One region of the Streptomyces sp. NPDC090088 genome, then DNA from elsewhere that is predicted to be linked to it. Evidence: predicted binding sites of a transcription regulator. Region 1 holds the regulator's gene; the other holds the start of a gene.
The links. Region 1 encodes HspR, which represses chaperone genes until heat shock. Its sites were predicted from a motif close to TTGAGNNNNNNNNNCTCAA; they were not measured.
Positions count from the first base shown of each region.

Region 2: a site for HspR is predicted at 1,149-1,167, ahead of lon (endopeptidase La). Genes of this name have one in related genera too.

Region 1 is NZ_JBIVDZ010000003.1:652,146-655,596, forward strand. It holds gene grpE (nucleotide exchange factor GrpE) at 1-385, shown strand, start outside; gene dnaJ (molecular chaperone DnaJ) at 422-1,600, shown strand; gene ACIPSJ_RS18850 (heat shock protein transcriptional repressor HspR) at 1,606-2,052, shown strand; gene ACIPSJ_RS18855 (PA14 domain-containing protein) at 2,103-3,451, opposite strand, start outside.
Region 2 is NZ_JBIVDZ010000002.1:1,041,814-1,045,264, forward strand. It holds gene ACIPSJ_RS13455 (GNAT family N-acetyltransferase) at 214-1,017, opposite strand; gene lon (endopeptidase La) at 1,190-3,451, shown strand, end outside.

The DNA.
Region 1 (3,451 bases):
GAACCTCCTGACCGAACTCCTGCCCGTGCTCGACGACATCGGCCGCGCCCGGGAACACGGCGAACTGGTCGGCGGTTTCAAGTCGGTGGCCGAGTCGCTCGAAACGGTCGCGGCGAAGATGGGCCTGCAACAGTTCGGCAAGGAGGGCGAGCCCTTCGACCCGACGATCCACGAGGCGCTGATGCACAGCTACGCGCCGGACGTCACCGAGACGACGTGCGTGGCCATCCTTCAGCCCGGGTATCGCATCGGCGAGCGCACCATCCGCCCCGCGCGGGTGGCCGTCGCCGAACCGCAGCCGGGCGCGACGGCGGTGAAGGCCGAGGGGACCGAAGAGGCCCCCGCGGCGGCGGACGAGAAGGACAACGGCCCTGAGGAGGGCTGACGTAATAAGTACCGAGCGGAAGGAGGGGCGTCGGGGATGAGCACCAAGGACTTCATCGAGAAGGACTACTACAAGGTCCTCGGCGTCCCCAAGGACGCCACCGAGGCTGAGATCAAGAAGGCGTACCGGAAGCTCGCCCGCGAGTTCCACCCGGACGCCAACAAGGGCAACGCCAAGGCCGAGGAGCGCTTCAAGGAGATCTCCGAGGCGAACGACATACTCGGCGACCCCAAGAAGCGCAAGGAGTACGACGAGGCCCGCGCCCTCTTCGGCAACGGCGGCTTCCGCCCGGGGCCGGGCGCGGGCGGCGGCAACTTCAACTTCGACCTGGGCGACCTCTTCGGGGGCAACGCCCAGGGCGGGGGCGGCTTCGGCGGGGGCGGCGGCGGCTTCAGCGACGTCCTGGGGGGCCTGTTCAACCGGGGCGGCGGCGCGGGCTCCCGCACCCAGCCCCGGCGCGGCCAGGACATCGAGTCCGAGGTCACGCTCAGCTTCACGGAGGCCATCGAGGGCGCCACGGTCCCGCTCCGGATGTCCTCGCAGGCCCCCTGCAAGGCCTGTTCGGGCACCGGCGACAAGAACGGCACGCCCCGCGTGTGCCCGACCTGCGTCGGCACCGGCCAGGTGGCGCGAGGATCCGGAGGCGGCTTCTCGCTCACCGACCCCTGCCCGGACTGCAAGGGCCGCGGCCTGATCGCCGAGCACCCCTGCCTGGACTGCAAGGGCAGCGGCCGCGCCAAGTCGTCCCGGACCATGCAGGTCCGCATCCCCGCCGGGGTGACGGACGGCCAGCGCATCCGGCTGCGCGGCAAGGGCGCACCGGGCGAACGCGGCGGCCCCGCGGGCGACCTGTACGTCATGGTGCACGTGGACACCCACCCGGTGTTCGGCCGCAAGGAGGACAACCTCACGGTGACCGTCCCGGTGACCTTCACCGAGGCGGCGCTCGGCGGCGAGGTCAGGGTCCCGACCCTGGGCGGACCGCCGGTCACCCTGAAGCTGCCCCCGGGCACCCCCAACGGCCGCACCATGCGCGCCCGCGGCAAGGGCGCGGTCCGCAAGGACGGCACCCGCGGCGACCTGTTGGTCACCGTCGAGGTGAGTGTCCCGAAGGACCTGTCGGGGAATGCTCGTGACGCGCTGGAGGCGTATCGCGAGGCGACCGCGGGTGAGGACCCGCGGGCCGAGCTGTTCGAGGCCGCGAAGGGAGCATGACAGAGATGGACGGCCGTCGACGTAATCCGTATGAACTGACCGAGGAGACCCCGGTCTACGTCATCTCGGTGGCGGCCCAGCTCTCCGGACTGCACCCGCAGACGCTGCGCCAGTACGACCGCCTCGGCCTGGTCTCTCCCGACCGCACGGCCGGGCGGGGCCGGCGCTACTCGGCCCGCGACATCGAACTGCTCCGCCAGGTGCAGGCGTTGTCGCAGGACGAGGGCATCAACCTGGCCGGCATCAAGCGCATCATCGAACTGGAGAACCAGGTCATAGCGCTCCAGCAGCGCGTCGCCGAACTCCAGGCCGCGGTCGACGGCGCGGCGGCCGCGATGCAGCAGCGCGAGGCCGCCGTCCACGCCTCCTACCGCCGCGACCTGGTCCCGTACCAGGAGGTCCAGCAGACCAGCGCACTGGTGGTGTGGCGACCGAAGAAGGCGAAGGACTAGCAGTACGCACGTGGAAGGGCCCCGGCAGCACGCCGGGGCCCTTCTCGTGGCTACGGCTCCAGGATCGCCCGGTCCGCCCCGGGCGCCGACTCGGTGCCGTCGGCGTACAGCGCGGTCACCCAGTAGTAGTGGGTGGTGCCACGGGTGGCCGTGGTGTCGTCGTAGGAGCGGTCGGTCGTGGCCGCCAGCTTCTCGTACGTCTTCGTCGCCGGGTCCCAGCGGTAGACCTGGTAGCCGGTCGCCGAGTCCACCGCGCTCCACCCGAGGTGGACACCGCCCGAGTCCGGAGTGTCCGCGGTCAGGGTCAGCGGGGAGCCCTCCGGGGTCGCCACCGACGGGGTCAGGTCCAGCTCGTCGACGGCGACCGCGCTCACCGGCCCCAGCCAGCGGCTGGAGTTGCCCGCGGTGTCGATCGCGTCCACCCAGTAGCAGGCGTGGTCGCCGTCGGGCGTGCGCACGTCCCGGTAGTGGGAGGTGCCGGCGTTCAGCCACGCCCACTCACCGCCGGAGCAGACCTGCTCCGCGTCGTCCTCGCCGATGACCGTGCCCCGGTAGACCACGTACCGCTTCAGGTCGGCCTCGGTGTTGTCGTCCCAGTCCAGCTCGATGCCGTACTCGGTGGCCGTCGCGGTCAGGCCGGTCACCTGGGCGGGCGGCTTGTCCGACTCCAGCGTGGTGACGGTGACCGTGTCCGAGGGGAGCGACACGGTGGAGATCTGGTCCTCCGTCGTCACCACGTAGTGGTAGGTGGTCCCCTCCTCCGCCGAGTAGTCGCCGCAGCTGTACCGCCGTGAGCCGTCGGCGGATTCGGTGTAGGTGGTGGTGCAGGTGACCTCCGTGGCGGTGGCCGTGTCCACGGGCAGGGTCGTCGAGCGGTAGACGTGGAAGCCCAGGACACGGCCGTCCTCGGGCTTGACCGTCCACGACAGCAGCGCGGCGCCGATGTCCGCCGTCGCCGTGAGGCCGCGCGGAGCGGCGGGTGCCCGGTGCACGTACGTGGTGACGCTGTACGGCGAGAGGTGACCGGAGCTGTCCAGCGCGGCCACCTTGTACTGGTAGCCGGCGCTGCGGGCGAGCGTGTCGTCGCCGAGGGAGGTCCCGACGACGTCGGTGACGCGTTCGACGTTGCTCGGATCCGTGCGCACCACCCGGTACTTGACGGCGCCGGGCACGGCCTTCCAGAACACCGTCGCCGTCGTGTCCGTGATCGACGAGGAGAGGCCGCTCGGCGCGGCCAGCGTGATGCTGGTGACCAACTGGTCGGCGGTGCCGCCCGACTCGTTGCCTGCCTTGTCGTAGGCGCGGATCTCGTAGTAGTAGAGGGCGCCGGTCGCGGGCGGGGCGTCGGTCAGGGACGTCGCCGTCGTCGTCCCCACCTTCGTCCAGCTGGTGCTGCCCC
Region 2 (3,451 bases), on a different contig from region 1:
AGTTTCGGGGATTTTCCTGTGGGTTGCGTTGCGGTGGTGTAGCGATGGCCTTGCGAAGTCGTGGCAGTGGCGTTCGGCGGGGCCACTCGCCGTGGCGGGTTTCGGGCGGTTGCCGGGTGCGGCTCCGTCGTGGCTGGTCGCGCCCGCGCGGCGGAGCCGCATATCGAATACAGCCCCGCGCCCCTGTCGGGGCGCTGAAGTGGGCGGCGTTGGTCAGCCGGCCGGTGTCCAGACGTACGGCGTGGTCGTCGTGACCGCCTTGAAGCCGAGGCGTTTGAGGATCGGGGCGCTGTCGTCGGAGGCCTCCACGAGGAGGTAGGCCGCGCTCCGGGCCGCCGCGCGGGTCGCTCGTAGGGCCACCAGGGCGCGGTAGACGCCCTGGCCACGCCAGGCCGCGAGGGTCGAGCCGCCCAGCAGCATGGCGAAGTCGGTGCCCGGGCGGAAGGCCACCCAGGCCGCCGAGACGAGCTCTCCGGAGGCCTCGGCGACGTAGATCTCGGTGCCGTCCGGATCCACTGTCAGCCGGCCCCGCAGGTACTGCGCGATCCAGGCCATGTCCTCGCCCCAGACGGCGGTCTCCAGCGCGGCGACACGGTCCAGGTCCGCGTCGTCGGTGATGCGGCGCAGGGTCACCTCCGGGGACGGTGCCGGGGTCGGTACGGCGAGGTCCGCGACCGGGGCGATCACGACCGTCTCCTGCGGCTCGGGTACGAAGCCCGCCGCGCGGAGCCGGTCGGGGAGGTCCGCCGGGACGTCGTGGCCCCGTACCTTCCACTCCACCGCCTCGCCGCGTGCCGCGAAGAAGTCCCGCTGCCGGGCGATCGCCGCGTCCAGACCGGCGCCGCGCAGCCCGCCCCAGTCGCGCGGCCCGGTCACGAAGCCGCGGTGCTGGCCGACGACCCGCAGCAGGGCGCCGTCGTGCTCGTAGGTGATCCCGGGCGCGGGGGTGGGCTGGACGGCGCGCATCTGGGCGTCGTAGGCGGCGAGCAGGGTCGCCGTGCGGTCGGTGTCGGTCATCGGGCGACCGTACGGGGAATGCGCCCGCGCGGATCAACTGTTTTTCCCGGCGCGGGACCGTGTCCGGCCAGGTCACCAGTCGATCGCTCAGAGCGAACATATGCATGGGAACATTTCTCCGCCCCCAAGCATTGAGTCGACATAGCTCAAGTTGACTGCCTAAGGGGAGATCATGGCTTCGACGTCCGCATCACTCACCCTCCCTGTGCTGCCTCTCGACGGCGAGGTCGTGCTGCCCGGGATGGTGGTCCCGCTGGACCTGAAGGACCCTGATGTACGCGCCGCCGTGGAGGCCGCGCAGGCCGCCGCCCGTACCGAGCCCGGCAAGCCCAAGGTGCTGCTGGTGCCGCGGGTCGACGGGACCTACCCGGGCACCGGTGTGCTCGGCACCGTGGAGCAGGTCGGCCGCCTCGCCGACGGCGACCCGGGCGCGCTGATCCGCGGCCGCTACCGGGTGCGCATCGGCGCCGGTACGACCGGCCCGGGCGCCGCCCTGTGGGTGGAGGGCACCCGTGTCGACGAGAACGTCCCGGACCCGGTGCCCGGTCATGTCACCGAACTGGTCACGGAGTACAAGGCCCTCGCCACCGCCTGGCTGCGCAAGCGCGGCGCCTGGCAGGTCGTGGACCGGGTGCAGGCCATCGACGACGTGTCCCAGCTGGCCGACAACTCCGGTTACTCGCCGTTCCTGACCACCGAGCAGAAGATCGAACTCCTGGAGACCGTGGACGCGGTCTCCCGCCTCAAGCTGGCCACCCAGCAGCTCCGCGACCACCTCGCCGAGCAGGACGTCGCCGAGACCATCGCCAAGGACGTCCAGGAGGGCGTCGACAAGCAGCAGCGCGAGTTCCTGCTCCGCCGTCAGCTGGAGGCGGTCCGCAAGGAGCTGCGCGAGCTGAACGGCGACTCGGCCAAGGAGGGCGAGGAGTCCGACGACTACCGCGCCCGCGTGGAGGCCGCCGACCTGCCCGAGAAGGTCCGCGAGGCGGCCCTCAAGGAGGTCGACAAGCTGGAGCGGTCCAGCGACCAGTCGCCCGAGGGCTCGTGGATCCGTACCTGGCTGGACACCGTCCTCGAACTGCCGTGGAACGAGCGGACCGAGGACGAGTACGACATCCAGGGCGCCAAGGCGGTCCTGGACGCCGAGCACGCCGGTCTGGAGGACGTCAAGGAGCGCATCACCGAGTACCTGGCGGTGCGCAAGCGCCGTAGCGACCGAGGGCTGGGAGTCATCGGCGGACGGCGCGGCGGTGCCGTGCTGGCCCTGGTCGGGCCGCCCGGTGTCGGCAAGACCAGCCTGGGGGAGTCGGTCGCCCATGCCATGGGCCGCAAGTTCGTCCGGGTCGCCCTCGGCGGTGTGCGGGACGAGGCGGAGATCCGCGGCCACCGGCGTACGTACGTCGGCGCGCTGCCCGGCCGGATCGTGCGGGCGATCAAGGAGGCCGGTTCGATGAACCCGGTCGTCCTGCTCGACGAGATCGACAAGGTGGGCTCCGACTACCGCGGCGACCCCGCTGCGGCCCTCCTGGAGGTCCTCGACCCGGCACAGAACCACACCTTCCGCGACCACTACCTGGAGGTCGAACTCGACCTGAGCGACGTGGTCTTCCTCGCCACCGCCAACGTGCTCGAAGCCATCCCGGAGGCCCTGCTCGACCGTATGGAGCTGGTCCGCCTCGACGGCTACACCGAGGACGAGAAGGTCGTCATCGCCCGGGACCACCTGCTCCCGCGCCAGCTGGAGCGGGCCGGTATCGACGAGGGCGAGGTCGTCCTGGACGAGAGCGCGCTGCGCAAGCTCGCCGGCGAGTACACCCGGGAGGCGGGCGTCCGCACGCTGGAGCGGTCGATCGCCCGGCTGCTCCGCAAGGTCGCGGCGCAGCACGAGCTCGGCAAGCGGGAGCTGCCGTTCACGATCAGGGACGAGGACCTGCGCGCCCTGATCGGCCGGCCGCACCACGTGCCCGAGTCCGCCCAGGACCCGGCCGAGCGCCGCACCGCGGTGCCGGGCGTGGCGACCGGCCTCGCGGTCACCGGCGCGGGTGGTGACGTCCTCTTCGTCGAGGCGTCCCTGGCCGACCCGGAGACGGGCGCGGCGGGCCTGACCCTCACCGGTCAGCTGGGTGACGTGATGAAGGAGAGCGCGCAGATCGCCCTGTCCTTCCTGCGCTCCCACGGCGCCGAACTGGAGCTCCCGGTCGGCGACCTGAAGGACCGCGGGGTCCACATCCACTTCCCGGCGGGCGCGGTCCCGAAGGACGGCCCGAGCGCCGGCGTCACGATGACGACGGCCCTCGCGTCGCTGCTCTCCGGCCGGCTGGTCCGCACGGACGTGGCGATGACCGGCGAGGTCTCGCTGACCGGCCGGGTGCTGCCCATCGGCGGCGTGAAGCAGAAGCTGCTCGCCGCCCAGCGCGCGGGAGTGAAGACCGTC